DNA from 2 places in the Streptomyces sp. NBC_00820 genome. Region 2 is predicted to be linked to the other one. Evidence: riboswitches for the same ligand, from Rfam matches in the RefSeq annotation. Region 2 holds a riboswitch; the other holds the start of a gene.
The links. Region 2 has a riboswitch for ZMP and ZTP ahead of OIB37_RS33380 (bifunctional 5,10-methylenetetrahydrofolate dehydrogenase/5,10-methenyltetrahydrofolate cyclohydrolase). Riboswitches for the same ligand answer to the same signal wherever they lie in the genome.

Region 1: linked by a shared signal. The riboswitch ahead of OIB37_RS22555 (glycine hydroxymethyltransferase) and the one ahead of OIB37_RS33380 (bifunctional 5,10-methylenetetrahydrofolate dehydrogenase/5,10-methenyltetrahydrofolate cyclohydrolase) in region 2 are both predicted to bind ZMP and ZTP.

What each region holds. Positions count from the first base shown of each region.
Region 1 is NZ_CP108882.1:4,965,806-4,981,001, reverse strand. Features, by position in the region: gene trpS (tryptophan--tRNA ligase) at 1-645, opposite strand, end outside; gene OIB37_RS22570 (RNA polymerase sigma factor) at 777-1,337, shown strand; gene OIB37_RS22565 (hypothetical protein) at 1,507-2,406, shown strand; gene OIB37_RS22560 (hypothetical protein) at 2,532-3,251, shown strand; gene OIB37_RS22555 (glycine hydroxymethyltransferase) at 3,302-4,765, opposite strand; ZMP/ZTP riboswitch at 4,797-4,886, opposite strand; gene OIB37_RS22550 (glutathionylspermidine synthase family protein) at 5,135-6,322, opposite strand; gene OIB37_RS22545 (hypothetical protein) at 6,340-6,711, opposite strand; gene OIB37_RS22540 (hypothetical protein) at 7,082-7,975, shown strand; gene pdxR (MocR-like pyridoxine biosynthesis transcription factor PdxR) at 8,310-9,713, opposite strand; gene OIB37_RS22530 (carboxymuconolactone decarboxylase family protein) at 9,761-10,261, shown strand; gene OIB37_RS22525 (ABC transporter substrate-binding protein) at 10,570-11,535, opposite strand; gene OIB37_RS22520 (ABC transporter permease) at 11,537-13,495, opposite strand; gene OIB37_RS22515 (quaternary amine ABC transporter ATP-binding protein) at 13,495-14,583, opposite strand; gene OIB37_RS22510 (GMC family oxidoreductase) at 14,580-15,196, opposite strand, start outside.
Region 2 is NZ_CP108882.1:7,473,940-7,489,135, forward strand. Features, by position in the region: gene lanKC (class III lanthionine synthetase LanKC) at 1-349, opposite strand, end outside; gene OIB37_RS33320 (SpoIIE family protein phosphatase) at 581-3,064, shown strand; gene OIB37_RS33325 (hypothetical protein) at 3,184-3,495, shown strand; gene rfbB (dTDP-glucose 4,6-dehydratase) at 3,657-4,643, shown strand; gene OIB37_RS33335 (hydrolase) at 4,725-5,309, opposite strand; gene OIB37_RS33340 (MarR family winged helix-turn-helix transcriptional regulator) at 5,595-6,032, opposite strand; gene OIB37_RS33345 (metallophosphoesterase family protein) at 6,235-6,735, shown strand; gene OIB37_RS33350 (GNAT family N-acetyltransferase) at 6,759-7,352, shown strand; gene OIB37_RS33355 (XdhC/CoxI family protein) at 7,400-8,644, opposite strand; gene OIB37_RS33360 (translation factor GTPase family protein) at 8,825-10,804, shown strand; gene OIB37_RS33365 (alcohol dehydrogenase) at 11,003-12,028, shown strand; gene OIB37_RS33370 (hypothetical protein) at 12,106-12,402, shown strand; partial or broken gene OIB37_RS33375 (glycosyltransferase) at 12,434-12,574, opposite strand; gene OIB37_RS33380 (bifunctional 5,10-methylenetetrahydrofolate dehydrogenase/5,10-methenyltetrahydrofolate cyclohydrolase) at 12,678-13,526, opposite strand; ZMP/ZTP riboswitch at 13,560-13,640, opposite strand; gene OIB37_RS33385 (nuclear transport factor 2 family protein) at 14,013-14,381, opposite strand; gene OIB37_RS33390 (hypothetical protein) at 14,553-14,861, shown strand; gene OIB37_RS33395 (S-(hydroxymethyl)mycothiol dehydrogenase) at 15,015-15,196, shown strand, end outside.

The DNA.
Region 1 (15,196 bases), 2.5 Mb from region 2:
GTCGAGCAGGTTGATGAGGCCCTTCGGCGTGGACGCCGACTTGCTCATCTTGATCGACGGGTCCTGAAGGTCGGCGATCTTCGCCGTCTCCTTGAGGATGTACGGCTTCGGGACGACGAAGGTCTCGCCGAAGCGGCCGTTGAAGCGCTCGGCCAGATCGCGCGTGAGCTCGATGTGCTGGCGCTGGTCCCCGCCGACGGGGACCTCGTTCGCCTGGTAGAGCAGGATGTCGGCAACCTGGAGGATCGGGTACGTGAACAGACCGACGGACGCGCGGTCGGCACCCTGCTTGGCGGACTTGTCCTTGAACTGCGTCATGCGGGAGGCCTCGCCGAAGCCGGCGAGGCAGTTCATGATCCAGGCGAGCTGGGCGTGCTCGGGGACGTGGCTCTGCACGAAGAGGGTGCAGCGGTCCGGGTCCAGTCCGGCGGCCAGCAGCTGGGCCGCGGCGAGCCGGGTGTTGGCGCGCAGCTCGGCCGGGTCCTGGGGGACCGTGATCGCGTGCAGGTCGACGACCATGTAGAAGGCGTCGTGGGATTCCTGCAGAGCCACCCACTGGCGGACGGCGCCCAGGTAGTTGCCGAGGTGGAACGAGCCCGCGGTGGGCTGGATCCCGGAGAGCACACGAGGTCGGTCAGAGGCCATGCTCACCATTCTCTCAGGTCCCGGGGGGCGATCCGGAACCGGCGGGAAACAGATGGGAACCGATCCCTCCTCGGCGGTGTAACAAGGGTGTGAGAACGCGGGAGGGGGGTCTCATCGCCGATGAGGCCGCGGTGATCGCTCGCGTACGCGCCGGGGAGCCGGAGGCGTACGCGGATCTGGTGCGGGCCCACACGGGCATCGCCCTGCGGGCGGCCGCGGCGCTCGGCGCGGGTGCGGACGCGGAGGACGTGGTGCAGCAGGCCTTCGTGAAGGCCTACTGCGCGCTGGGCCGGTTCAGGGACGGCGCGTCGTTCAAGCCGTGGCTGCTGGCCATCGTCGCCCATGAGACGAGGAACACGGTGCGGACGGCGGTGCGGCAGCGCACCCTCGCCGGGCGGGAGGCCGCCCTCGTCCGGGCCGAGCCGCTGATACCGGAATCGGCCGACCCGGCGGTGGCCACGCTCGAGACGGAGCGCCGCGCGGCCCTGCTGTCCGCCCTGGAGAAGCTGAGCGAGGAGCATCGCCTGGTCGTCACCTACCGCTATCTCCTGGAGATGAACGAGTCCGAGACCGCCCAGGCCCTCGGCTGGCCCCGGGGGACGGTCAAGTCCCGGCTGAACCGCGCCCTGCGGAAGCTGAGCCGGTTGCTGCCGGATTTCCAGCCTCGGGAAGGGGGTGAAGAGCGTGAGTGAGCCGTACGACGACGGGCCGTACGACGACGGTGAGCACGGCGTGGACGCGGACACTGGGGGCCCGGGTGCTCGTGGTGTCCGGGGCGATGGCGGGAGTGAGGACCGGAGCGGTCGCCGAAACCATGGCGGCAAGGCGCGGGGACGTGAGCGCGGGCGCGCTCGGGAGAGTGTGGCGCGGCTGCCGGAGGAGCTGCGGGAGCTCGGGCGGACGCTGAACCGACGGGAGACCGGCACGGCAGGCGGGGACGGCATGGCCGAGGACGCCGAGGACCCCGCAGGGGCCGCGGGCGCCGAGACGATGGTCGAGCGGGTGCTGGCGCAGATACTGGCCGAGCAGCTGCCCGTGCCGGCGGCCGAGGCGCCGAGAGCCCGCGAGCGGCTGAGCGCCGTCCGTCATTGGGCGCGTCTGCGGAGCCGTTCGCTGGTGGCGGTCCTCTGCGGTCTGCTGGCGGCGCTCGCGCTCACGCCCCCGGTGCGGGCGGCGGTCCTCGACTGGTTCGACTTCGGCGGCGTCGCGGTGCGCTACGACCCGGAGACGGTGCCCTCCCCGGGTGCCGAGGTGCCCGGCTGCGGACGCACGCTGTCCCTGGCGCAGGCGACGCGGCGGGCCGGCTTCGAGCCGCTGGTCCCGCGTGCGCTCGGGCGTCCGGACGCGGTGACGGTCACCCCGGAGCCGCACGGGCGCCTCCTGGTGAGCCTGTGCTGGCACGAGCGGGATCACACGGTCCGGCTGGACGAGTTCCCGGCGTCGCTGGACCCGGGCTTCACCAAGACCGTCCGGGAGCCGCCGCAGTGGCTGCCCCTGCGCGCAAAACCCAACGACGGCACGACCGACAACGCCCTCTGGTTCCCGCGACCGCATCTGCTGACCTTCTGGCTGGTGGACGACGACGGCCACCGGTTCGACCGCAGAGCGCGGACCGCCGGGCCGACGCTGCTGTGGATGCGCGCGAGCGGCGGAGCGCCGGGCGGCGCGGTGACGCTGCGGCTGGAGGGGGTCGCGTCACGGAACCAGGCTGTGGAGATCGCGAAGTCCCTCGCCGAGGGGCCGGAGACGTCCTCGAAATAGCGGGCGCCGGGTGGGAACCCCGGCGAGGCGGGCGGTGTACCAGAAGTGACACGCGGCTCGGGGCCGCCGGGAATCGACGCTTGGGGGATCGGATGACAAAAGGCAGGGTTCGTGAACTGGCAGCCTTGACAGGGGCGTTGGCGGCGCTGCTCGCGCTGCTGCTGTGGGGCGCCTCTTCCGCGGTGGCCGGTGGCCCGACGAGCGTGCTGGTGGGCTCACCCGAGAGCGAGAAAGCCACCGCGCTGTACTTCTCGGACCAGCGGTACGAGCAGTTGCAGCGGTTGCTGGGCCCGGTGGACAAGGGCGTGCGCAAGCCGCCGATGGAGGCCGGCATGGCCTCGGCCCGCCAGATCAATGTGACCTGGCTGGTGCACGACATGTCCCCATGGCGGATAGACCGGGTCTTCCCCCTCAAGTCCAAGCCCTACGCCGTCTGGATACACACGGCTGCCCACCCGGCCGAGTCCCCGAACGGCTACTGGCACCGCGCCGAACACCCCGACCAACTGCGCACGCTGCTCAAGGAGCTGGGCCTGATGGGCAAGGCCCGTGAGGGCGGCTTCAGTGGGGCCTTCCCGGGGCCCTGGCAGTCGGAGACACCGGGCACGACGACCGAGGAGCCGGCGGCCTCCGCACCTACGCTCTCCACGGGGACACGGGTAACGCGGGACACCGCCGCCGGCACCACCGACACGAGCGGCACGGACGGCAGCGGCTGGTGGTGGGCGATACCGGGCGCGGCAGTCGGGGCCGCGCTGGCCCTCCTGCTGCGACCCTTCGCCGTACACATGGCGTCGGCCGGACTGCGGCAGGAGGAGCGACAGCAGAAGCTGATCGATCTCTGAGCGGCTCTCCGACGCCCCCGCAGGGAGCGCCGGCAGCGCCTGCCGGGGCGTCAGCCCAGGTCGATCTCCGGGTAGAGCGGGAAGGCGGCCACGAGGTCGGTGGCCCGGCGGGAGATCTCGTCGGAGATCTTCGGGTCCAGGACGTGGGCGGCCTTGGAGGGAGCGCCCGACTTGGTGGTGCCGGGCTCGGTGGTGGTGAGAACGCGGTCGATGAGGCCGGCGACCTCGTCCATCTCGGCCGTGCCGAGGCCGCGGGTGGTGAGGGCCGGGGTGCCGATGCGGATGCCGGAGGTGTACCAGGCGCCGTTGGGGTCGGCGGGGATGGCGTTGCGGTTGGTGACGATGCCCGAGTCCAGCAGGGCGGACTCGGCCTGGCGGCCGGTGAGGCCGTAGGAGGAGGCGACGTCGATCAGGTTGAGGTGGTTGTCGGTGCCGCCGGTGACCAGGGTGGCACCGCGGCGCATCAGGCCATCGGCGAGGGCGCGGGAGTTGTCGACGATCCGCTGGGCGTAGTCCTGGAAGGAGGGCTGCCGGGCCTCGGCGAGGGCGACGGCCTTGGCGGCCATGACGTGCGGGAGCGGGCCGCCGAGGACCATCGGGCAGCCGCGGTCGACCTGGTCCTTGAGGGAGTCGTCGCACAGGACCATGCCGCCGCGCGGGCCACGCAGGGACTTGTGGGTCGTCGTGGTGACGATCTGGGCGTGCGGGACCGGGTCGAAGTCGCCGGTGAGGACCTTGCCTGCGACCAGGCCGGCGAAGTGGGCCATGTCGACCATGAGTGTGGCGCCGACCTCGTCGGCGATCTCCCGCATGATCCGGAAGTTCACCAGCCGGGGGTAGGCGGAGTAGCCGGCGACGATGATCAGCGGCTTGAACTCGCGGGCCTGGGCGCGCAGGGCCTCGTAGTCGATGAGACCGGTGGCCGGGTCGGTGCCGTAGGAGCGCTGGTCGAACATCTTGCCGCTGATGTTGGGCCGGAAGCCGTGGGTGAGGTGGCCGCCGGCGTCCAGGGACATGCCGAGCATGCGCTGGTTGCCGAAGGCCTGGCGCAGCTCGGCCCAGTCGGCGTCGGAGAGCTCGTTGACCTGGCGGACGCCGGTCTTCTCCAGGAACGGGACCTCGACGCGGTCGGCGAGGACGGCCCAGAAGGCGACGAGGTTGGCGTCGATGCCGGAGTGCGGCTGGACGTAGGCGTGCCGGGCGCCGAACAGTTCGCGGGCGTGCTCGGCGGCGAGGGACTCGACGGTGTCGACGTTGCGGCAGCCGGCGTAGAAGCGGCGGCCGACGGTGCCCTCGGCGTACTTGTCGCTGAACCAGTTGCCCATCGCCAGCAGGGTGGCCGGGGAGGCGTAGTTCTCGGAGGCGATCAGCTTGAGCATGTCGCGCTGGTCGTGGACCTCCTGGCCGATGGCGTCGGCCACGCGCGGCTCGACGGCGCGGATGACGTCGAGGGCCGCACGGAAGGCGGTGGACTCGATCGACAGGGGGGCGGACTCGGCGGTGCGGTCGGACATGGGGACCTCCGGACGTGGCGTTCTGCGTGCTCGGTTCGGCCCAGGCGCACGGCACTCGTTCCCACTCGGGCCGCTCCCCGATGGTCCGTCCCATCCCAGCGCGCCAGTCACGGCCCGTGGCCAGCCTACCGGCCACGCCGCGGCGTCCCGCGTCCGTCGTCCACCATGCGGGCGAAGGACGCGGGGACGGCACCATGCGGGCGGCGGGCAGCCGGGGCCTCGGAGAATCGCCCGTGCGGCCTCGCAGGATCGCTCGTGCGGCCTCGGAGGATTACCCATGCGGCCTCGCAGGATCGCCCGTGCGGCCTCGGAGGTTCGCCCGTGCGGCTCAGAGCATGACGGGCGGCTCGGAGGGCGAGGCGGGCGGCCTCAGAGGATGACGTGGGGCAGGAAGCGGGCGTAGGTGTCGGTGATCAGGCCGGAGGACTCGCGGATGCCGAGGCCCGCCGACTCGTCCTGGACGACCCAGGCGCCGAGGACGACGTGGTTGCCGTCGAAGGCGGGCAGCGGGGCCAGCTCCTGGTAGCAGCAGGGCTCGTCGTCCCGTAGGACCGCGGGAGCGCCCGGCTCGTGCACGGTCACGCCCGCGCCCTCCCGGCCGAGCAGGGGCTTGGCGACGTACCCGGTCGAGTCGGCCAGCTCGCGCGGGCCGTCCAGGTAGGCGGGCAGGAGGTGGGGGTGGCCGGGGTACAGCTCCCAGAGGATCGCCAGCAGGGCCTTGTTGCTCAGCAGCATCTTCCAGGCGGGCTCGATCCACAGCGTGCTGCCGGTGCCGCCGCCGTTGTCGAGCGTGTCCAGGACGTGGCCGCCGAAGTCGTCGGTGGTGAGCCATTCCCAGGGGTAGAGCTTGAAGATGCTCCGGATGAAGCGGAGCCGGTTGTCCACGAAGCGGCCGGAGAGGCTGTCCCAGCCGATCTCCTCCATGGAGATCCAGTCGGTGTCGAGGCCGGCCTGCTCGGCGGTCTCCTTGAGGTAGGCGACCGTCATCAGGTCCTCGCCCAGCTCGTCGACGGAGGAGTGCGCGAAGTGCAGGGGGCTGCCGGGCGGGAGGAGCGCGGCCTGCTTGCGCCAGGCGTCGACGAGGCGTTCGTGCAGGGAGTTCCACTGGTCGGCGCCGGGGAACCGGTCCGCCATCCAGAACCACTGCGGGGAGGCCGCCTCGACCAGCGAGGTGGGGGTGTCGGCGTTGTACTCCAGGAGCTTGGCCGGGCCGGTGCCGTCGTAGCGCAGGTCGAAACGGCCGTAGACGGAGGGGAGTTCGTCCCGGCGGTGCCAGGCCTCGGTGACGGCGCGGGCGACGCGCGGGTCGGTGATGCCGAGGTCGGCGAGGCGTCCGCGCTCCACGATGTGCCCGGCCGCGGCCAGGCACATCGCGTGCAGTTCCTCGACGGCCTCCTCCAGCGCCTCGACCTCCTCCAGCGAGAAGACGTAGTAGGCGCTCTCGTCCCAGTACGGGCGCAGGACGTCGTCGGGGTGCCGGGTGAGGGGGTAGACGAGTCCCTGTTCCTCGACGGTGCGCTGCCAGTCGGGGCGGGGTGTGATGGTGCGGCGTTCCATGTGGCGCTCCCGGTCGGTCAGCCGCCGGAGCTGCCGTGGCCGCCGCCGAAGCCGCCACGGTGGACGCCGGTGCGGTGGCTGTCGCTGTCGTCGTCGGAGTAGCGGCTCGAACGGCCCGAGCTGCCCTTGGACGGCTTGACGAAGGAGCCCCCGTCGATCCAGGAGCCCTTCTTCTTTCCGTTGTAGTACCAGGCGCCGTTCACCGCGGACTTCGCCGACTTGCAGTTCTTGTCGGAGACGACCTTGTAGCCCTTGGTGAGGTTGTAGCTGCCCCGGTCGACACAGCGCTTGTCCGGCTCGGACGAGCAGGCGGTCAGGGCGGCGGCAAGGAGGCCCATTCCGCCGAGGACGACCGTGGTGGACCGGAATTGTCGGCGTGCGTTCGCCATGCTGTCTCCCCCGTCGGCTGCGTGTTCTCGGCCCCCAGCCTAGAGAAGGGTGAGAACTGCTGTGCGGGAGACCCCAGATTCGCCCGCTCGCCTAGGGCCTCTCTTCCGGATCTTGCCGGGGTCGCGGGGCCTGGCACGCACTCCCCCAAGCTCTGCGAGCAGGGGGTACCCCCAGCGGCGTTGTCGTCACTCTCCCCCAAGCTCTCGGCTTCGCTCGAGCAGGGAGGGACCCCCATCGCGCCGCGTCGACTCCCTCCTCCGCCTTGCAGCTGCACGCACCAGACCCCGCTCGGGTCGGCCAGAAGGCACCGCAGACCGGAGCCGGCCTGATCCGGAAGAAAGACCCTAGAGTCGCTTCGTGCTGTTTGGAATGGTGTGCGCCCTCGGGGCGGCGGTCTGCTTCGGTACCGCGACGGTGTTGCAGGCGATGGCCGCGCGGGCGGCGGGCTCGCCGCAGGGCGCCGAGGCGGCGGCGGGCGAGGCAGCGGTCGGCGAGGCAGCGGTCGGTGAGGCGGCGCTGCTGCTGCGGGCCGTGCGGCAGTGGCGGTATCTCGCCGGGCTGGCGCTGGACGGGCTCGGCTTCCTGCTCCAGATCGCCGCGCTGCGCTCGGTGCCGATCTACGCGGTGGGCGCGGCGCTCGCGGCCAGCCTGGCGGTGACGGCGGTGGTGGCCGCGCGGCTGCTGCGGGTCCGGCTGAGCGGGCTGGAGTGGGCGGCGGTCGGCGTGGTGTGCGCGGGGCTCGCGCTGCTCGGGCTGGCCTCGGGCACGGAGGGCGACCGGAGCGGACCGGGGTGGCTGCCGTACGCGATGCCCGCGGCCGCTGCCGGGGTGCTGCTGCTGGGCGCGGTGGGGCGCCGGCTGTCCGGCAGGGCCCGCGCCCTGCTGCTGGGGCTCGGTGCGGGGTTCGGCTTCGGCGTGGTGGAGGTGGCGGTCAGGCTCATCGACTCGCTCGACCCCGTCGCCCTGCTCACCGACCCGGCGGTCTACGGTCTGCTGCTCGGTGGTGGTTGCGCGTTCCTCCTGCTGACCTCGGCCCTCCAGCGCGGCTCCGTGACCACGGCGACGGCCGGCATGGTGATCGGCGAGACGATCGGCCCGGCGGTGGCCGGCGTGGTCTGGCTCGGCGACCGCACCCGGGAGGGGCTGGCCTGGGCGGCGGTGCTGGGCTTCGCGGTGGCGGTGGCGGGCGCGCTGGCCCTGGCCCGTTTCGGGGAGGCTCCGGCCGGGACGAACACACCGGCCCCCGCCTCCGCGGCACGGTGAGCGACGGCGCCCGTGCCCTCCGGGCGGGCGCCTCGCCGGGAGCGGCCGGGGCCCCGACGCGACGAACCCCGGCTCCGTTTGAGGAGGCGGGGTTCGTCTTCTTGAGCGCCGGGCAGGCCTTGCACCTGCATTTCCCCGCAGGAAGCGGGGCGTCTTTCCTTGGACCACCAACGCGTGTCCAGACTCCGGGAGTTCCGGCGGCCTGTTCAAGATCCACTGTAGCGCAGGGCCGCTCGGGCGCCAACCCCCCGGCGCCCTCTGTGCGAAAACCTCCGGGGCCGGGCGCCCTCGGGTCCGCTCCCCCGCGCCCGGGACAGGGCCGGCCCGTGACCGGTCACGGCAGTGCCCTGCACAGCGCCTCCAGCGCCCCCGCCCATCCGCTGTCCGGCGGGGTGCCGTACCCCACCACCAGGGCGTCCAGGAGTGGGGCGACGGCCTCCGGGTGCCGGTGGAAGGACAGGCCGTGCAGGGCCAGCCCCTGCCAGGCCGCGGCCTGGACGACGGACCGTTCGGTGCCGGGAGGCAGCCGCAGCACCGCGTGCAGACCGGCGGCGATCCCGGTCACCTCGATGCGGGGGGCGTCGGGCGCGCGGCCGGCGACGGCGGCGGCGAGGGCGTCGCGGCGGCGCCGGTAGCGCAGCCGGGCGGAGCGGACGTGCCGGTCGTAGGCGCCGGAGGTGAGGAACTCGGCCAGCGTCAGCTGGTCCAGCACCCCGCAGCTGTCGATCGCGCCCTTGGCCGCGACCGCCTCCTCCAGCAGGGACGGGGGCAGCGCCATCCAGCCCAGCCGGAGTCCGGGGGCGAGGGACTTGCTGGCGGTACCGAGGTAGACGACCCGGTCGGGGTCGAGGCCCTGGAGCGCGCCGACGGGCTGGCGGTCGTAGCGGAACTCGCCGTCGTAGTCGTCCTCCAGGACCAGCCCGCCCGTCCGGCGCGCCCAGTCCACGACGGCGGCCCGCTGGTCGGGGTGCAGCGGCACGCCCATCGGGAACTGGTGGGCGGGGGTGAGCAGGACCGCCCCCTCGTCGCTCAACGCTCCCGTCTCCGTGCCGAGTTCGCCGTACGGCAGCGCGCGCGTCGCCAGTCCTTCGTCCCGCAGCAGCGCCCAGTGGGCGTCGAGGCCGTACGACTCCACCGCCACCGTGTCCGCCCCGCGCGCCCGCAGGACCGTGCCGAGGATGCGCAGCGCGTGGGAGAAGCCCGCGGTGATCAGGAGGGAGTCGGGGGCGGTGCGGACGCCGCGGGCGCGGGCGAGGTAGCCGGCCAGGGCGGTGCGCAGTTCGGGGCGGCCGCGCGGGTCGCCGTAGCCGAGGGCCTGGAAGGGGGCGGTGGCGAGGGCGCGGCGGGCTGCCTTGAGCCACTCGGCGCGCGGGAAGGCGGCGAGATCGGGGGTGCCGGGGACGAGGTCGTGGACGGGACGGCCCACCTCGCGGCGCGGAGGTGCCGCTCCGGGGCCGGCCGGCGGGCCGGCGGCCAGTTCGGCGACCCGGGTTCCGGAGCCCTGGCGGGCGGTGAGCCAGCCCTCGGCGACCAGGTCGGCGTAGGCCTCGGCGACCGTGTTGCGGGCGATGCCGAGGTCGGTGGCGAGGGAGCGGGAGGAGGGCAGCCGGGTGCCGGGGGTGAGGCGGCCGGTGCGGACCGCGTCGCGCAGCGCGTCTGTCAGACCGCGTCGCAGGCCGCCGGTGCCGGCCGGTTCAAGGTGCAGGTCGACGCCCCAGGTGGCCCATGGTTCCGCCATGGAAATGGACCATACTCCTGGGCTTTCCCGCTCCTAGGGTCGGACACATGAGTACCGCACAGGAAACCTCCGCATACGCCCCCGCACACACCCCGCGCCTGAACTGGACCGAGCACGCGCCCGACGTCTACAAGGCGATGGCCCGGCTGGACGCCGCCGCCCGGCAGGGCCTGGACCCCAAGCTGTGCGAGCTGGTCAAGATCCGCGCCTCGCAGCTCAACCACTGCGCGTTCTGCCTCGACATGCACACCAAGGACGCCCTCGCGGCCGGGGAGAGCATGGAGCGGATCATCCAGCTCAGCGCCTGGGAGGAGTCCCGGCACTTCTACACGGAGAAGGAGCTGGCGGCGATCGAGCTGACCGAGGCGGTCACTGTCCTGACCGACGGCTTCGTGCCCGACGAGGTGTACGAGAAGGCCGCCAAGCACTTCGAGGAGGTCGAGCTGACCCGGCTGATCGCCGCGATCACGGTGATCAACGCCTGGAACCGCTTCGCCGTGACGACCAGGATGGTCCCGGGCAACTACCGGCCCGGCCAGCACGGGTGACCCAGGGGGTACCGGCCGGGGACGAGGTGTACCCCTTCCGGTCCCCGCACCGGGACCGCGCCCCGGACGATCCGCCCGTCCCGCTCCCGGGGCCGCTCGACGTGCTCGGCCGCCAGAACGGCGAGGGCCCCGCGCACGCCGCGCACGCCGCGCTCGGCGTACTCGGCGTGCGAGGGGCCACTCGTGTCACGTTCGGAGCGGGGCTCCGGCGGGCGGCCGCGACCGCGTCGCGTGCGACCGTGCCGCGTGCGACCGTGCCGCGCGGGATCGTGCCGCGCGGGATCGCGGCCGCCCTGCGGCGGTACCGCTCAGGACAGCCATCGCTTCCACGTGGACTCGTGGCCGTCCACCCACTTCTTCGCCGCCTCCTGAGGGCTGAGCTTCTGGTCGGCGATCATCAGGGAGACCTCGTTCTGGTCCTCGGTGGTCCACCGGAACTTCTTCAGGAAGGCGGCGCCCTCTCCACCGGACTTCGCGAAGTCGGCGTTGAGGAACTTGCGCAGCGGGGTGTGCGGATAGGCGCAGGTGATCTTGTCCGCGTCCGTGTCGCAGCCCTCCTTGTACGGCGGCAGCTTCACCTCCGTCATGGGGACCTTCTTGAACAGCCACTGGGGTGTGTACCAGTAGGTCAGGAAGGGCTTCTTCTCCTTGGCGAACTGCCTCATCTGGGTGATCTGGGCGGCCTCGGAACCGGCGAACACCACCTGGTAGTTCAGCTTCAGGTTCTTCACCAGGGCCTTGTCGTGGGTGACGTAGGCCGGGGAGCCGTCCATGATCTGGCCCTTGCCGCCGCTCTCCGGGGTGCGGAAGAGGGAGGCGTACTTGTTCAGGTTCCGCCAGTCGGTGATGTCCGGGTGCTGCTTGACCAGGTAGGTGGGGACGTACCAGCCGATGTGCCCGGTCACCCCGAGGCCGCCCGCGTAGGAGACCGTCTTCTTGTCGTCGACGTACCGCTTCTCCTGCTCGGGGTGGCTCCAGTCCTCCAGGAGGGCGTCGACCCGGCCCTGGCTGAGGGCGTCCCAGGCGGGCACCTCGTCGACCTGGACGGTGTCGACGCGGTAGCCGAGCTTGTGTTCGAGGATGTACTGGGCGACGGCCACGTTGGACTGCGCGCCCACCCAGGACTGCACGGACAGGGTCACCGACTTGGCGCCGCCCGCGTTCGCGAAGGGGCTCGCCTGCTTGGTCATGTCGGCGGCGCCGCAGCCCGTGGTCACACCCGCGACGACGGCGGAGAGGGCGACGGCCACCAGGGCGGTGGTACGGACGCGCATGTCAGGCTCCCTTCTTCGCGTGCCGTTCGACGGGCTGGGTCACCCGGTCGAGCATCAGGCCGAGGCAGACGATGGCCGCGCCGGCCACCAGGCCGGTCGCCAGGTCGCCCTGGGCGAGGCCGAAGGCGACGTCGTAGCCGAGGGCGCCACCGCCGACCAGACCGCCGATGATGACGACGGCGAGGACCAGGACCACGCCCTGGTTGACGGCCAGCAGCAGCGACCGCCTGGCGAGCGGCAGCTGGACCTGCCAGAGCTGCTGGCGACTGGTCGCGCCGAGCGAGCGCGCCGACTCCATGGCGGCCGGGTCGACCTGGCGCAGGCCCTGCGCGGTGATCCGGACGACGGCGGGGAGGGCGTAGACGACGGCGGCGGCGACGGCGGGCGCGCGGCCGACGCCGAACAGGGCGACGACGGGGATCAGGTACACGAACTGCGGCATGGTCTGGAAGACGTCCAGGACCGGGCGCAGCACGCGGTCGACGCGTGCGTCGCGGGCGGCGGCGATACCGGTCGCGACACCGAGGACCAGGGTGACGGCGACGGCGGCCAGCACCTGGGAGAGGGTGTCGAGGGCGGGCTGCCACACACCGAGCGCGCCGATCGCGGCCATGGCGAGCACGGCGGTCAGGGCGGTGCGCCAGGTGCCGATCAGCCAGGCGAGCGCGGCGACGATCAGCAGCACCGACCACCAGGGCAGCCACTGCAGGCCGGAGCGGACCGGGTCCAGCATCCAGGTGGTGAAGTGACCGGCCCAGTCGGCGGTGCCGCCGACGACCGGGACGCCGGAGTAGAGGTGAGCGGTCATCCAGTCGACGGCCCGGTTGACCGGAGCGGCGATGTCCAGCGTCCAGCCGGAGGGCCAGTCGAGCCTGCCCAGCAGTCGGGCGGCCAGGGCGACGGCCGCAGCGGCGGCGAGCGCGTACGGCCAGCCGACGGCGCCGGGCCTGTCGGAGTCGCCGGCGCCGCGTCCGGCGGCGCCGGTGACCCGGTCCAGGACGACGGCGAGCAGCACGATCGGGATGCCGGCCGCGAGGGCGGCGCCCACGTCGACCGAGGCGAGCGCCTGGTAGACGCGGTCGCCGAGGCCGCCGGCGCCGATGACCGAGGCGATGACGGCCATGGACAGCGCCATCATGATCGTCTGGTTGAGGCCGAGGAGGAGTTCCTTGCGGGCCAGCGGGATACGGGCGGTCAGCAGCCGCTGGCGGGGCGTGGACCCGAGCGACTCGACGGCCTCCAGCACCTCGGGGTCGGCGCCGCGCAGGCCGAGCGCCGTGAGGCGGGCCATGGGCGGGGCGGCGTAGACGACGGTGGCGAGGACCGCCGCGGGGACGCCGATGCCGAAGACCAGGACGACGGGCAGCAGGTACGCGAACGCCGGGAGCACCTGCATGGTGTCGAGGACGGGCCGCAGCGCGCGGTCGAGGCGGTCGGAGAGACCGGCGCCGAGACCGAGCACGGCGCCGACGGCCACGGAGGCGAGGACGGCGACGACCATCAGCGCGAGGGTCTGCATGGTCGGCACCCACATGCCGAGGGCCCCGCAGGCCAGGAAGGCCGCGGCGGTGCCGAGGCCGAGGCGGACCCCGCCCAGGCGCCAGGCGGCGAGTCCGCCGAGGGCGGTGACGCCGGCCCAGCCCAGGGCGAGCAGCGCGAGGTAGACCGCGCGCACGCCGAGGACGACGCCGTTGCTGATGTGGCCGAAGAAGTACAGGAAGAGCGGGTGGGTGTCGCGGTGGTCGACGACCCAGTCGCTGGCGTCGGCGAGCGGCTTGGAGAAGTCGACGGTCAGCGCGTGCGGCCAGGCGCCGCTGCCGAAGTGGCCGTGCGCGAGGGGCACCAGCACGGCGGCGACGACGGCGAGCGCGAGCAGCTTGCGGGCCGCGGGCCGGCGCAGGACGGCGGGCAGCGCCGGGCGCGTGGCGGCGGACGTGGTGGGGGTACTGACGGTGGCCATCACGCCGCCTCCTTGAGCGGCTCCGTTCCGGCGACGACCGCGAGCAGCCGCTCGTGGTCGACGACGCCGAGGCAGTGGCCCCCGTCCATCACCCGGGCGGGTGCTCCGGTGCGAGCGACGGCCTCGATGGCTTCGGAGACCGTGGTCTCCGGGTCGAGGACTGCGCCGCCGGCCGTCTCGCCGGGGGCGGCCGGGCGCATGGCGGTGCGGCAGGTGACGACCTGTTCGCGCGGGACGTCGCGGACGAACTCGCGGACGTAGTCGTCGGCCGGGGAGCCGACGATCTCCTCGGGGGTGCCGAGCTGGACGACGCGACCATCGCGCATCAGGGCGATGCGGTCGCCGAGCTTCAGCGCCTCGGACAGGTCGTGGGTGATGAAGACCATGGTGCGGCCCTCCTCCTGGTGCAGCCGGGTCACCTCGTCCTGCATGTCCCGCCGGATGAGCGGGTCGAGGGCGCTGAACGGCTCGTCGAAGAGCAGCACCTCGGGGTCGACGGCGAGGGCGCGGGCGAGTCCGACGCGCTGGCGCTGGCCGCCGGAGAGCTGTTCGGGGCGGCGGTGCTCCATGCCCTCCAGGCCGACCTTGGTGACGAACTCGGCGGCCCGCTCGCGCCGTTCGGACCTGCCGACGCCCTGGATCTCCAGGCCGTAGGCGACGTTGTCCAGGACCGTGCGGTGCGGGAGCAGGCCGAAGTGCTGGAAGACCATCGCGGCGCGGTGGCGGCGCAGTTCGCGCAGCCGGGCCTTGTCCATGGCACGCACGTCCTCGCCGTCGATGGCGATGGTGCCGGCCGTCGGCTCGATGAGCCGGGTCAGGCAGCGTACGAGGGTGGACTTGCCGGAGCCGGACAGGCCCATGACGACGAAGACCTCGCCCTTGCGCACGTCGAAGGAGACGTCGCGCACGGCGGCGGTGCAGCCGGTGCGGGAGCGCAGTTCGGCGGGGTCGAGCCGCTGGAGTTCCGGGTCGGCCGGGACGCGGTCGGCCTTCGGGCCGAAGACCTTCCACAGGCCGTCGACGGAGAAGACCGGGGCCCCGGCGGGCGTGTCGGTGGGGGGCTTACGCGTGGGAACGGTGAGAGTCATCGGGCGTCACCTCCGAGCAGGTCGACGGCCTTCTCCCCGACCATGAGCACCCCGATCATCGGGTTCACGGCGGGCATCGTCGGGAAGACGGAGGCGTCGGCGATACGGATGCCGTCGAGGCCGCGGATCCTCAGATCCGGGTCCACTACGGCGAGTTCGTCGTCGGCGGCGCCCATCTTGCAGGTGCCGGCCGGGTGGTACACGGTGTGTGCGGCCTTGCGGGCGTACTCGCTCAGTTCGGCGTCGCCCAGGATCTCCGGGCCGGGGCACACCTCGCGCTTGAGCCAGCCGGCGAGCGGCTCGGCCTTGGCGATCTCGCGGGCGATACGGATGCCGTCGACGAGGGTGCGGGCGTCGTAGTCGTCCTCGTCGGTGAAGTAGCGGAAGTCCAGGGCGGGCTTCACGGCCGGGTCGGCGCTGGTGAGGTAAAGGCGGCCGCGGCTCCTGGGCTTGGGGATGTTCGGGGTCATCGAGACGCCGAACTCGGGCCGTTCGTAGCCCAGTCGCTCCGGGTTGTCCGTGAACGGGACCTGGTAGAAGTGGAACATCAGGTCCGGGCCCGCGTGTGCGGGGTCGCGGCGCACGAACAGGCCCGCGTCGGAGTCCATGGCGG
Region 2 (15,196 bases):
ACTTGGCGTTGCGCAGATGCAGCAGATGCGGTCCGGGCACGAACTTGAACGGGATGCGGCGCGGCACGCAGTAGTCCCACACGATGTCCGCTATTCGCTCCGCGTTCACCGCCGTCGCCGAGGAGTGGATCTTCCAGCCCTGGGCCGGCGCCGGCGGCGGTGTGCCGTCCTCGCCCAGCGGGGTCAGTGTCAGCCAGTCGCCGGTGCGCCCCGCGTGCCAGCCGTCGGGGACCGCGCGGCGGGCCGTCGCGAACTGCGGTGCCGGTTCGCCGCCGCCGGCCGAGAGCCGGTCGGGCGTGTCGTAGAAGTGCGTGTCGGCGAGCGCGTACACCTCGTACCGCTTGTCCATGCCCCTCCCGTCCCTTCCTCCGGCCGGCCCGGTTCTCCCGGGCGACCCGGTTCCATCGGGCGACCGGGATAGACACTCGCAGGAGTCGGCCGAACGCGGACAGTAGCGGCTGTCATGAGGTCGTCATGCGGAACGCACATGTAAAGATGTGTTCGGGTCGTTTCGAGCGGTATGGCCAAAGCCGACACAATGCGTTCACAGGGGCTGCGCGGAAGGCTGATAAGCGCTCTAATGGCGTTCGTGGCGAGCGAGGGTGCTGCGGTACGCAGAGCGACGAGAACAGAGCGTGCCGGACATGCCCTCGACACGCTGAGCGCCTCACCGCCCTCTCCCGACCGGCTCCGCCGCGTCCTCGAACAGGCCCTCGTGCTCGCCGGGGCCGCTTTCGCCGGGGTGTACGCGCCGGGTGACGATCCGTCGGTGCTCCGCCTGGCCGAGTCGGCCGGCCTGCCGCGCACGCTCTACGGCCTGCGGGACGGCTATCCGGTCAAGGGCGGTTCACCGGCCGCCGAGGCGCACCGCACCGGCCGGCCCGTATGGCTCGGCCCGCAGGAACTGGCCGACTGCCCCGAGTCGCGGCGGACGCCGTCCCCGGACTTCTCCCTGGCCGCCCTGCCCCTCGGCCCGCCCCATGACGGCTGCTTCCTCGCCGTCAGCGAGCACCCCGGCGGCTTCGGCGCCGACGACCGGGCCTGCCTGGAACTGATCACCCAAGCGCTCGCCGTCCCCTTCCCGAACACCCCGGCCGCCGGCCCGGTTTCCGATCCGGCCGCCGGCCCGGGCGGCCTGCCCGCCGACGCCTTCAGCCTGGCCATGGACACCGGCCGGGTCGAGGTCGGCGAGGAGATCCTGCGCCTGTTCGGCATCGACCCCGAGGACTTCGACGGCAAGGTGGAGACCCTGCTCGGCCTCACCGTTCCCGAGGACCTGCCGGCCCTGATGTCGGTGGTCGAGGCCGACCACATGTCACTCGGCGACCGCGAGCTCGAGTTCCGCGTCCTCCAGCCCGCCGGGCCGCCCAAGTGGCTCCGGCTGCGCGGCCGGCTGCTGCCCGGCGGGGAGGGCCGCCCGGTCCGGATGGCCGGCACCGTCGCCGACGCCTCCACCCTGCGCTCCGACGTCACCGACGTGGCCCGCGTCCAGCGCCTGGCCGCCGCCCTCGCGATGGCGGGTACCGTCAAGGACGTCGGCAACGCCGTCGTCGCCGCCCTGCGCAAACCCCTGCGGGCCGACCGCATCGCCCTGGCCGAACTGGAGAACGAACGGCTCGTCGTCACCGTCCTCGACCCGCCCGAACCCGAATCCTGGCCCGACCTGTGGCGCACCGAGTGGCGCACCGAGTGGCCCGACGCGCCGGTACGCGCGATGCCCACCCTCGCCGCCGCCCTGCGCGAGGGACGCGCCCGCATCTGGCCCGCCGGCTCCCCGCTGGAGCCCGCCCTCGCCGACGTCGGCCCCGGCGGCCTCGCCGTCCTGCCGCTGCCCGCCGGCGGCCGGATGGCCGGCGCCTGCCTGATCGGCTGGGACCAGCCGCACGAGTTCGGCCCCGACGAACGCGCCCTGCTCACCGCCTGCGCCGGCCTGACCGGCCAGGCCCTGGTGCGCGCCCACGCCTTCGACGCCGAACACGAACTCGTCGGCATGCTCCAGCGGACGCTTCTGCCGCGCCGTCTGCCCCGGCTGCCCGGCGCGGTCGCCGTGGCCCGCTACCTGCCCACGACCGCCGGCCTGGAAGTCGGCGGCGACTGGTACGACGTCATCCCGCTGGCCGACAACCACGTCGCCCTCGTCATCGGCGACGTCCAGGGCCACAACGCGGGCGCCGCCACCCTCATGGGCCAGATGCGCACCGCCCTGCGCGCCTACGCCGCCGAGGGCCACACCCCGGACGTCGTCGTCGCGCACGCCAACCGGCTGCTGCTGGACATGGAGACCGACCTCTTCGCCACCTGCTGCTACGTCGACGTCGACATGGAGCAGGGCACCGCCCTGTGCGTACGCGCCGGCCACCTCCAGCCCGTGCTGCGGCACCCGGACGGCTCCGCCGAGATCGTCCAGGCCGAGGGGGGACCGCCGCTGGGCGTGCTCGCCCAGGCCGAGTTCCCGATGACCCCGCTCCGGCTCCAGCCCGGCACGGTCCTCGCGCTCACCACCGACGGCCTGGTGGAGTCCGCCGACACCGACATGGACGAGGGCATGGACCGGCTCGCCCGCGGCCTCGCCGCCGCCGACCCCGGCCATCTCGGCCTCGTCGCCGACGCCCTGCTCACCGGGGCCCACCGCGGCGACGACGTCGCACTGCTGCTGACCCGCTACGACGGCATGGCCGTACGCCCGCTGCGCGAGAGCTGGACCGTGTGGCGGGTGCCGGAAGCCGTCCGGCACGCCCGCCGCTTCACCAAGCGCACCCTTCGCGTGTGGGGCGCGTCCCCCGACACCCTGGACGCGGCCCTCCTGATCGTCTCCGAACTGGTCACCAACGCCCTCGTGCACACGGAGGGTCAGGTTCGTCTCGAACTCAGCCGGGTCGGCGCCCGCCTCCGGCTCGCCGTCGCCGACGCCTCGCCACGCAGTCCCGTCAAGCCGACCAACATCGGCTGGGAGGCCACCGGCGGGCGCGGCATCCTCCTGGTGGAGGCGGTGTCGGCGACCTGGGGGACGGTCCCGGTCAGCGGCGGCAAACAGGTGTGGGCGGACCTGGTGCCGGACGCCTGAGGGGCGCACCCCGACGGTGCCCGGGTGCGGTGCGGCGACCCGCCACACGGGTAGCGGTCGGCGCCGGCGACGGCAGGTCGGAGCGGCCCGCTCGCGGACCGTGCCTAGGGTCGGGCGGTGTGGCACACACCTTCGATGAACTGGTGCAGAAACAGCGCGCGGCCGACGCGGCCCACGCCACCGTCGCGGACCTGCGGGAGGCCTACGGGCCCCCGGCGGAGCGGGGGATGACGGGCGCTCAGTCGGACCAGTACGAGACGGCCCTGCGCGCCTGGCGTGACCTGGCCCGCGACGTCCAGACCGCGGTGAGCGACTACGCCCGGGACACGGGCCAGCCCAGGGCCGAGATCGAGGCGGAGGTGGAGCGGGCGGCGGCACAGGCACAGGAGGGGCAGGAAGGCCGGGAGGGCTGGGAAGGCCGGGAGGGGTAGGTGGGGCAGGCGGGGGAGGAGGGCTGAAGGCCGAAGGGGCGGGTGGTGCGGGCGGGGTGGGGGCGGCAACCTGAAGGCCGGGGCGATGCCGACCCCCGTGCGGGCGGAGGCGAACGGACCCGCGGCGCGGGCCTGGTGCCGGGCAAGGTACAGATGCCCGTATGCACCTCCTCGTCACCGGCGCCGCCGGCTTCATCGGCTCCACCTACGTCGGCACGCTGCTGGCCGACACCGGCCCCGACGCCCCGCGCGTCACCGTGCTGGACAAGCTCACCTACGCCGGCACGCTCGCCAACCTCCCCCTCGGCCATCCCCGGCTGGACTTCGTGCACGGCGACATAGGCGACGCCGGCCTGGTCGACAAGCTGATGGCGGACGCCGACCAGGTGGTGCACTTCGCCGCCGAGTCGCACGTGGACCGGTCGATCGAGGGGGCCGGTGCCTTCGTTCTGACCAACGTGGCCGGCACACAGACTCTGCTGGACGCTGCGGTGCGGCACGGTGTCGGGCCGTTCGTGCACATCTCCACCGACGAGGTCTACGGCTCCGTCGCGTCCGGCTCCTGCCGGGAGACGCACCCGCCCGCGCCCAGTTCGCCGTACGCCGCCTCCAAGGCCGCCGCGGACCTGCTCGTCCTCGCCTGCCACCGCACCCACGGCCTGGACGTCCGCATCACCCGCTGCTCCAACAACTACGGCCCGCGCCAGTTCCCCGAGAAGGTGATCCCGCTCTTCGTCACCCGCCTCCTCGACGGCCTGAAGGTCCCCCTGTACGGCGACGGGCGCAACCTCCGAGACTGGCTGCACGTCGAGGACCACTGCCGGGGCATCGACCTTGTCCGCACAAAGGGGCGCCCCGGCGAGGTCTACAACATCGGCGGCGGCACCGAGTTGAGCAACAGGGAACTCACCGGACTGCTCCTGGAGGCATGCGGCGCCGGCTGGGACCGGGTCGAGTACGTCGCCGACCGCAAGGGCCACGACCTGCGTTACTCGGTGGACTGGGACAAGGCCCGTGACGAACTCGGCTACCGGCCGCGTCGTGACTTCGCGACCGGGCTGGCCGAGACGGTGGCCTGGTACCGGGACGGCCGCGAGAGCGGGTGGGGTCCTGGCCGCGGAGCGACGGCTGAGGCGGTGAGGCGGTGAGGCGGTGACGTGGTGAGGCGGTGGTGGGGCGGTCGGCGGGCCGCGCCCGGTCCCCCGCGCGAGAGGGACCGGGCCGGTCCGTCAGGCGTGGGTCTTGGCCAGGAGCTCCAGGATCTCCGCCGTCGTACCGGACTCACCGAGCCGCGGGAAGACCCGCTCGACGCTGTTGCGGTGCGCCTCCGCGTCGGCGTCGGCCATGGCGTCCGTGGCGAGGGTGACGTGGTAGCCGTGGGCGTAACCGTCACGGGCGGTGGACTCGACGCCGATGCTGGTGGCGATGCCGGTCAGCACGATCTGGGTGATGCCGCGGCGGCGCAGCTGGACGTCCAGGTCGGTGCCGAAGAAGGCACTCCAGTTGTGCTTGGTGACGTGGATGTCGCCGGGGTGGCCGGACAGCTCGTCGACGATGACGTCCCAGCCCTCCGGGAAGGAGAGCCCGCGGGCCTGGCGCTCGGTGCGGCCGGGCATGGCGTCGGCGCCGTCGGCGGCGAAGGAGACACGGACCAGGACCACGGGCAGGCCCTGGGCCCGGAAGGCGTCGGCGAGTTCAGCGCTGCGGGACACCACCTCCGGGCCCGTGTACGGCTGGGTGGGCATGCCCACGATGCCGTGCTGAAGGTCGATCACGACGAGGGCGGTACGGGGGTCGAGGGTGCTGACAGACATGGGTCGATCAGGCCTTTCGGGGGGTGAGCCGGCCGAGTGAACGGTCCGGGAGGGGCGTCGCCGGCGGCAGGGGGGAGCCGACGAGCGGGAATACGGCCGGGCGTTGCGGCCCGGCCGGTCGGCGCGGCGGGGGAGGGAACGCCGCGGTGGCGGCGAACGCGCCCGGCGCGCCGGGGTACTTGGGGATCCGCTACGGCCCCGGAGCCGTCGGCGTGATCAGGGGGCGGAGCAATCCGGCGGGGGAGGGGCGGGCGGTCCGCCCGGGATGTCCGGTGAGCCCCGGTGTCACGGCCGAGCGAGCCGTTCCATCAGCTCCAGCGCCGTGAGCACCGACCGCCGCTCCTCCTCGGTGAAGCGGTCCTGGAAGGCGCGCGCCAGCCACTCCTCGCGCAGCTGTCTGTTGCCCTCGACGCGGGCGCGGCCCGCGTCGGTGAGCGTGACCAGCTGGCGGCGGCCGTCGTCCGGGTCCGGGGCGCGGCGGATCAGGCCGTGCTGGTCGAGTGCGGCCAGCGTGGCCGCCATCGACTGCGGCCGTACGCCCTCCGCGGCGGCCAGGGCACTGGCCGTGGCCGCGCCGTGCTTGCCGACCAGGGAGAGCGCCGACTCCTGCGACGGCGTCAGATCCGCGTCCTGGGCGACCTCGCGGATACGGCGTCGCAGCCGGCTGAACACCACGCGCAGGTCGCGCGCGGCGAGCGCGGCGGAGTCAGAGATGTCAGCCATGCCGTGAGCGTAGAACCGTCAGGCGAAACTGTCCAGTCCAGACTGTTTAATGTTGGCTGACGATATCCGCCGTACGTCCATCCGCCCGTGCTTCCATCCGGCTGCCCCCGCTTCGCCCGCCTGAGGTCTGTGACCCGCGCCGCCCACGCGCGCCATTCCGTGCCGCCCGCCGACCGGCCCCCTGCTTCCCTACGCTGGTCGTGTGCGTCTGCTCCTGCTGTCCGACACTCATCTCCCGAAGCGTGCCAAGCGGCTCCCGGACCCGCTGCTCGCCGAACTCCCGCGCGCGGACGTCGTGTTCCACGCCGGTGACTGGGTCGACACCGCCACCCTCGACCTGCTGCAGAGCCGTAGCCGCCGCCTGATCGGCGTGTACGGCAACAACGACGGACCCGAGCTGCGCGCCCGGCTCCCCGAGGTGGCCTACGCCGAACTGGACGGCCTGCGCTTCGGCGTGGTGCACGAGACCGGCCCCGCCCAGGGCCGCGAGGCGCGCTGCGCGGCCCGATTCCCCGACCTGGACGTGCTGGTCTTCGGTCACAGCCACATCCCCTGGGACACCGTCGCCCCCGGCGGCCTGCGGCTGCTGAACCCCGGCTCCCCGACCGACCGCCGACGCCGGCCGTACTGCACCTACCTGACGGCGACCCTCGCCGACGGGGCGCTCACCGAGGTCGCCCTGAAATGCCTGCCCCAGCGGTAATGGGCCTGTGGCACGATACGGCGATGATCTCTGACGACCGGATACCCGACGTCGTACCCGCCGGCGCCATGGCCGACGTCGACCAGCCCGTGCTCGACCTGCCGGGGGGACTGGAACTGCGGCCGTGGCGGACCGGCGACGCCGACGCCGACGCGCTGCTCGCCGGCGGCCAGGACCCGGCGATCCGGCAGTGGAACCTCTTCTCCGTCGGCAGCCGTGACGAGGCCCGCGCCCGGATCGCGCGCATGCACGAGCGGTGGCGTGCGGAGACCGGCGCCGTATGGGCGATCGCCCGGCCCGGTGGGCCGCCCCTCGGGCTCACGGGACTGCACTCCGTCAAACTTGCGGAGGGCAACGCCGAGATCATGTACTGGGTGCTGCCCGAGGCGCGCGGCGGCGGCATCGTCGTCGAGGCGACCCGGCGGATCGGCCGATGGGCCCTGGACGACCTGGGCCTGCACCGGCTGCGGCTGTGCCACGCGGTCACCAACACGGCTTCCTGCCACGTCGCCGAGAAGCTCGGCTACGCCTTGGAGGGCACCATGCGGTCCTCGCTGCTGCACGCCGACGGCTGGCACGACGAGCACCTGCACGCGCTGGTGGGCGGGGAGGCCTGACCGGGCAGGCCTGACCGGACAGGCCGTACCGCCGCCACGCGCCGGGTTCACCGCCGTGGATGAATGGGCCCTCGCACCATGCTCAACGGCTCTCCGCTCCCGCCCCACCGCAGCGCGATGATCTCGCCGGCCACCGACACGGCCACCTCCTCCGGGGTACGGGCGCCGAGGTCCAGGCCGAGCGGGGCGCGCAGGCGGGTCAGTTCCGCGGCGGTCACGCCGGACTCGGTGAGCCGGCGGAGCCGCTCCTCGTGGGTGCGGCGGCTGCCCATCACGCCGATGTAGGCCGCCGGGCGGCGCACCGCCTCCCGCAGCACGGGCACGTCGAACTTGGCGTCGTGGGTGAGGACGCAGATCACCGTCCGCTCGTCGGTGTACGTGCCGCGCAGATAGCGGTGCGGCCAGTCCGCGACGACCTCGACGCCCTCCGGGAACCGGTGGGGCGCGGCGAACACCGGGCGGGCGTCGCACACCGTCACCCGGTAGCCGAGGAACTCACCCATACGGGCGAGGGCCGCCGCGTGGTCGATCGCGCCGAACACCAGCATGCGCGGCGGCGGGGCGAAGGACTGCAGGAAGACGGTGACGTCGTCCCCCAGGTCTTGGTTCCCCAGCTCTTGGTTCCCCAGGTCTTCGCGCCGCTCGGTTTCGGGCCGCTCACGTTCATGCCGCTGGCCTTCGCGCCGCTCACGTTCACGCTGCCGGCCTTCACGCTGCCGGCCTTCGCGTTGCTCGCCTTCACGCCGTTCGCCGTGCGGCCCGTAACGCCCGAGGCCGGTCGCGCCGAGGGCCAGTCCGCCGCGCGCGTCGGCGGCCACCGCCGCGTCCAGGCCCGGCGTGCCCAGCCCGCCGGAGGCCGTACCGTGCCACACGGCCAGGGTCGCCCCGCGCGGAGCCGGACCGTCCACCACGGTGGCCACGGTGACCGGATCGCCGGCCGCGACGGACGCGGCGACCGCCCCGAACGCGGGATCGCTCGCCGGTGTGACGGGCCGCACCAGTACGGTGATCTCGCCACCGCAGGGCAGTCCGACCGCGAAGGCGTCCTCGTCGCTGTAGCCGTATGTCTCCAGCCGGGCCTCACCGCTCGCGACGACCTCCTCGGCCAGCGCGAACACCGCGCCCTCGACGCAGCCCCCGGACACGCTCCCGACGACCTGGCCCTCCGGGCCGACGGCCATCGCCGCACCCGGTCCGAGCGGCGCGCTGCGGCTGACGGCGACGACCGTGGCGAGCCCGAACGGGACATGAGCGGCGTACCAGCGGTCCAGCACGGCGAGAATCTCACGCATCGTCCGCTCCTCGGCTCGCCTGTCGGGGCACCTCGTTGAACGTTAATCCGTTGGCACGGCCCGCGCCGTTCTGCTCCACTGCACCGGTCGGGTCCCCGGAGAAACCAGGAGCGATCATGCGCACACCGTTCATGTCCCCCCAGGAAGGAACCACCCACTCACTCGAGGACATGACGCAACGTGCACCTGACCAACCTCAACCTGGGCATCCTCGCGCACGTCGACGCGGGTAAGACCAGTCTCACCGAACGGCTGCTGCACACGGCCGGAGTAACCGACGAGATCGGCAGCGTCGACGACGGCAGCACCGTCACGGACACCCTCGCGCTGGAGCGGCAGCGCGGCATCACCATCAAGTCGGCGGTCGTGTCGTTCCCGCTCGACTCGGTCACCGTCAACCTCATCGACACCCCCGGTCACCCCGACTTCATCGCCGAGGTGGAGCGGGTGCTCGGCGTGCTGGACGGCGCCGTGCTGGTCGTCTCGGCCGTGGAGGGCGTCCAGGCGCAGACCCGGGTGCTGATGCGCACCCTGCGCCGGCTGCGCATCCCCACGCTGGTCTTCGTCAACAAGATCGACCGGCGTGGCGCCCGCGAGGAGGAGGTGCTCCGCGAGATCGCCGACCGGCTCGCCGTACCCCTCGTGCCGATGGGGGCGGCCACCGCCCTCGGCACCCGCGGCGCCCGTTTCGTCCCCGGGCTCGGACCGGCCGCGCTGGACGTCCTCACCGGCCACGACGACGCCCTGCTCACGGACTACGTGGACCGCGGTGGCCTGTCCGCCCGGCGGCTGCGCGCCGCTCTGACCCGGCAGACCCGCGCGGCCCAGGTCCATCCCGTGTACTTCGGCTCCGCCCTCACGGGAGCCGGCGTCACCGAACTGATCGACGGCATCGAACGGCTGCTGCCCACCGCCGACGGCGACCCCGACGCATCGCTCTCCGGCACGGTGTTCAAGGTCGAGCGGGGTCCTGCCGGGGAGAAGGTCGCCTACGCGCGCGTCTTCGCCGGAACCCTGCGGGTGCGGGACCGCGTTCCCTTCGGGGACGGCCGGGAGGAGGGCCGGATCACCGCGCTCGCCGTGTTCGACCAGGGCACCGACACCCGGCGGGACAGCGTGACCGCGGGCCGCATCGCCAAGGTGTGGGGCCTCGGCGGCATCCGGATCGGTGACCCGATCGGCGTGCCGGGACGGGCGTACGAGCACCACTTCGCGCCGCCCACCCTGGAGAGCGTCGTCGTCCCCGGCCCCGGCACCGACCGGCGCTCGCTGCACCTCGCGCTCACCCAGCTCGCCGAGCAGGACCCCCTCATCGGCGTCCGCCGCGACGAGCTGCGCGGGGAGACCTCCGTCTCCCTGTACGGCGAGGTGCAGAAGGAGGTCGTGCAGGCCACCCTCGCCGACGAGTACGGTCTCGGCGTCACCTTCCGGGAGACCACCACGCTGTGCGTCGAGCGACCGGTCGGCAGCGGGCAGGCGGTGGAGTTCGACAAGAAGGACCTCAATCCCTTCCTCGCCACCGTCGGCCTGCGCGTCGACCCCGCCCCGCCCGGCTCGGGCGTGGAGTTCCGTCTGGAGGTGGAGCTGGGCTCCATGCCGTACGCCTTCTTCAAGGCCGTCGAGGAGACCGTCCGCGCGACCCTCGGCCAAGGGCTGCACGGCTGGGAGGTCACCGGCTGCGCGGTCACCATGACCCACTCGGGCTACTCACCCCGGCAGAGCCACGCCCACCAGGGCTTCGACAAGAGCATGTCCAGCACGGGGTACGACTTCCGTAGCCTGACCCCGCTGGTCCTCGTCGAGGCGCTGCGCCGGGCGGGCACCCTGGTGCACGAGCCGATGCACCGCTTCTCCCTCCGGGCCCCCGCCGACACGCTGGGCGCGCTGCTGCCCGTGCTGGCCCGGCTGGGCGCGGTGCCGGAGACCACCGGCACGCACGGGCGCGCCTGTGTGCTGGAGGGCGTCGTCCCCGCCGCCCGCGTCCACGAACTGGGGCAGCGGCTGCCCGGACCGACCCGGGGCGAGGGCGAGGTGGAGACCGCCTTCGACCACTACGCGCCGGTCACCCGGGGCCCGGTCCCCGAGCGACCGCGCACGGACCACAACCCGCTGAACCGGAAGGAGTACCTGCTCAATGTGACGCGCAGGGTCGGGGACTGAGCCGCCGGGTCCGGGAGTGTGCCCCGCACTCCCGGGCCGCCCCACACTGCCGGGCCGCGCTGCGCGCCGACCGGGCCCGCGCCCGAAAGCCCGTTCGACGCCGTGGTCGCCGCCGCCGCTCGACGCGCGCGAGAGTGCCGGAGCTGGTCTGCTGGATCGGGGGTGTTCCCTACCCGTCCCTGTTCTCCGGAGAGACGCATGAGTACCTATCGAGTCGCGCAGGTGACCGCCCCCGGCGGCACGTTCGAGCTGGTCGAGCGGGAGGTGCCGCGGCCGGGTCACGGCCAGGTCAGGATCGCCGTGGAGGCGTGCGGGATCTGCCACAGCGACGCCTTCTTCGTGGACGGGGCGCTGCCGGGCGTGACGTTCCCGGAGGTGGCCGGGCACGAGATCGCCGGGCGTGTCGAGGAGCTGGGCGAGGGGGTGGAGGACCGGGGCTGGCAGGTCGGCGACCGGGTGGCGGTCGGCTGGTTCGGCGGCAGCTGCGGCTACTGCACGCCCTGCCGGGACGGCGACTTCGTCGTGTGCGTGCGGCTGAAGGTGCCGGGCTGGGCCTACGACGGCGGCTTCGCGGAGAAGGTGATCGTCCCGCAGGACGCGCTTGCCAGGATCCCCGAAGGGCTGTCGGCGAGTGATGCCGGGCCCATGGCCTGCGCGGGTGTGACCACGTTCAACGGACTGCGCCGCAGCGTCGCGCGGGCCGGGGACCTGGTCGCCGTGCTCGGTATCGGCGGCCTCGGGCACCTCGGGGTGCAGTACGCGGCCGCGATGGGCTTCGAGACCGTCGCGATCGCGCGCGGTCCCGAGAAGGCCGACTTCGCCAAGAAGCTCGGCGCCCATCACTACATCGACAGCACCTCCGGCACTTCCGTCGCCGAGGCGCTGCAGGCCCTCGGCGGCGCGAAGGTCGTCCTGGCCACGGCCGGCAACGCCGAGGCCATGTCGGGCGCGGTGGACGGCCTGGCCCCCCGAGGGCAGCTCGTGGTGATCGGCGTGACCCCCGAACCGATGAAGATCGCCCCGGCCCAGCTGATCCTGGCCGGCCGCGAGGTCACCGGTCATCCGTCCGGCACCGCGCAGGAGGTGCAGGACACCATGGAGTTCAGCGCCCTGCACGGTATCCGCCCCATGACCGAGACCGTGCCCCTGGACCAGGTCGGGCCCGCCTACCAGAAGATGCTCTCCGGAAACGCCCGCTTCCGGATGGTGCTCACCATGAGCTGAGCCGGGGCCTGTTCGTCTCCCTGACCAGGAAGGACCGCATCGCGCTGGCACGCTACGGCATCAGGGCGGTCTCGTTCGTGCTCCGGGAGCGGTCCCCGGCCCTGCTGGAGAAGGCACTTCTGGGGGCGGGCCTGGGCTTCGAGGACGAGGAGGGTCCGCGCGAGCTCATGGTGGACGTCTGCCTGCACCACGTCGTGGCCACGATGCTCGGTATGCGGCCGGAGGCGCTGTTCACGCGGGTCGCGGGACGTCTGCCGGGGACCGAGGGGGCGCGGATCATCCGCGAGTTCGGGCCTCGCGACGACGTCACTCCGGCGGCGTTCGCGTGGACCATGGCCGACACCCCTGACGGTCCCGACTTCTTCCGGGGCTGAACACCTCAGCCGGACCTGGGAGTTGCCCCGACCCCGAGCCGGCCACCAGAGGCTCGAAGCAGCCGTGCGTGACCAGGGTGACGTCGTGCCCGGCACGGCCGAGCCGGTGCCCCAGTCCGGTATAGGGGGCCACATCGCCGCGTGACCCCGCCGTCATGATCGCAACCCGCATGACGGCAAGTATGGCGGCGAAGAGGCTCGCCGGGGCCCAACGAACCGGCCCCGGCACCGACTTCACGCCGGTCCGCGCCCGCGAGCGCACCCGTGGGCGCCGGTCACACCCCGAGCTGCCGGGCGGCCGCGTCGACGGTCTGCTCCAGCAGCGTGGCGATCGTCATCGGGCCGACACCGCCCGGCACCGGAGTGATCAACGAGGCCCGCTCCACGGCCGAGTCGAAGTCGACGTCGCCGACGTTGCCCGCGTTGTAGCCGGCGTCGATCACGACGGCGCCCGGCTTGATGTCCTGCCCGCGGATGAGGCGCGGCCTGCCCACGGCGGCCACCACGATGTCCGCCTCGCGCACGGCCGCCGACAGGTCACGGGTGCGCGAGTGGCAGTACGTCACGGTCGCGTCGCGGGCCAGCAGCAGCATGCCCACCGGCTTGCCGAGGATCGCGCTGCGGCCCACCACCACGGCGCGCTTCCCGGCCGGGTCGACGCCGTACTCGTCCAGCAGGCGCAGGATGCCGCCGGGCGTGCAGGACACGAAGCCCGGCAGGCCGAAGCTCATGGTGGCGAACGACGCGAACGTGACGCCGTCGACGTCCTTCTCCGGGGCGATCGCCTCGAACGCGGCCCGCTCGTCGACGTGGTCGCCCACCGGATGCTGGAGCAGGATGCCGTGCACGGCCGGATCGGCCGACAACTTCCGCAGGGTGCCGACGAGTTCGGCGGTGGTAGTGGTGGCGGGCAGGGCAACGTGACGGGACTCGATGCCGGCCTTCCGGCAGCGGTTCTGCTTCATCCGGACGTAGGTGACGGACGCCGGGTCCTCACCGACCAGCACCGTCGCCAGACAGGGCGCGACGCCCGTCCTCGCGGTGAGATCCGCGGCCTTCGCCGCCGTCTCCTCGACGATGCGACGGGCGGCGGCGGTGCCGTCCATGAGACGGGCCTGGGTCACCTGGGTCATCTGCGCGCTCCTGAGCTGGTCGACGTTCATCGCCCAGGCGCGCGGCATCAACCACGGACCGCTCCCCGGTGGTACTCCACCTCAGCGCCAGTCACGGCCCGCGTACAGCGTAACCGAGGACGGGGACGGCACTGCGAGTGCGTACGGGGAACGGCCTTTCGGGCGGGTACGGGGAGGGTGGCCGGCGGGCGCGCCCACCGCCCGCCCCACTCCTCCCCACCGCATGGGTGCGTTCGCCGGGGCTGGTACCCCCTCACCGCAGCCTGGAGCGCCTCCGTCGCGAGGCGCCCGGCAGCGGAGGGTGCGCGCGTGCCGCGCGCACGAGTGAGCGGAGGAGCGCGGCCGAGGCCCGCAGGACCTGCGCGGACGGCGGCCCCGGCTGCGGAGAGTACGGCGTACCGCCCCGCCCGAGCGAGGTCCTGGCCGAGAAGGTCCAGGTCAGCCGGGAGGTGACCTGGACCCTCGTGGCCCGCCTGCCTAGCCCTCGTCCCATGCCTGGATCAGGATCTGCTCGCCGATCTTGCCGTCGCGCAGCGTGATCATCGACTCGGAGAGGACCTTGGTGCCGTCCGCGTACTCGCAGGACTCGGTGAACGCGGCGTGGGTGCCCTCGATGACGCACTCTTCCAGGTGGTGGGTCATGTCGCGGCTGTAGACCTCGTCGAGCATCTCGGCTATCTCGCCCCGGCCGCGCACGATCTTGGGATGGCTCGGCTGGGCGTTGTGGTCGATGATGCGGATCTCGGCGTCGTCCGCGTAGAGGGACAGCAGGTTGTTGCCGGTGTCCCCTTCGATGCCCCTGCGCAGTGTCTCGATGTCGAAGGTGGAGCCTGTCGCGGTGCCCATGATGACCTCCTTCGGGCGCCCGCGGCCCTGGGGGAGCGGATTGCACGGGCCCCACCTTCGAGGCTCCTCCGCCCCGGCGGTCACGGCAAGCGCAGGCGCCACCCTCCGCCTCACGAGTGAGCGCGGCCCGGCGCCCGTGTCCGGCCGGGGGGCGCCGCCGTTGCTGAAGACATGATCTCAACACGACGTATCGTCGCCGCCGTCGGTCTGGCCGTCGGCGTCACGGGCCTCGCCGCACCGCTGGCGAACGCGGCCGACGCGGGCACCACGAACCCCCAGCAGATCAACCCGATGACCACGCTGGACACGCTGGCCGTCAGCGACATCCCCGCCGAACACCGCGCCGAGGTCCCGCGCGTCACCGACCAGATGCGTTCGCTGAACGACCTCGGCAGCGGACTGAACCGGCTCAACGAGCTGCACCAGCTCACCGACCTCGCCGCGCCCGTGACCGGTCTGCTCCCCGCGGTCGAGGCCTGACCCGGCACGCGGACCCGAGGGCCGTCCCCGCCCGGGGGCGGCCCTCGGCGCTGCCGGAAAGATCCACTGCCGTCGACGTGTCCGTGCCGCGACCCGTCCGGCGCGCGTAGGGTCGGCACCGCAGGTGATTCTTCTACGCAGAGGGGCCAGGTCATGGCGCAGGAAGTACGCGGCGTTGTCGCACCGGGGAAGGACGAGCCGGTACGGGTCGAGACGATCGTGATCCCGGATCCCGGGCCCGGGGAAGCCGTCGTGCAGATCCAGGCCTGCGGTGTCTGTCACACCGACCTGCACTACAAAGAGGGGGGAATCACCGACGAGTTCCCCTTCCTGCT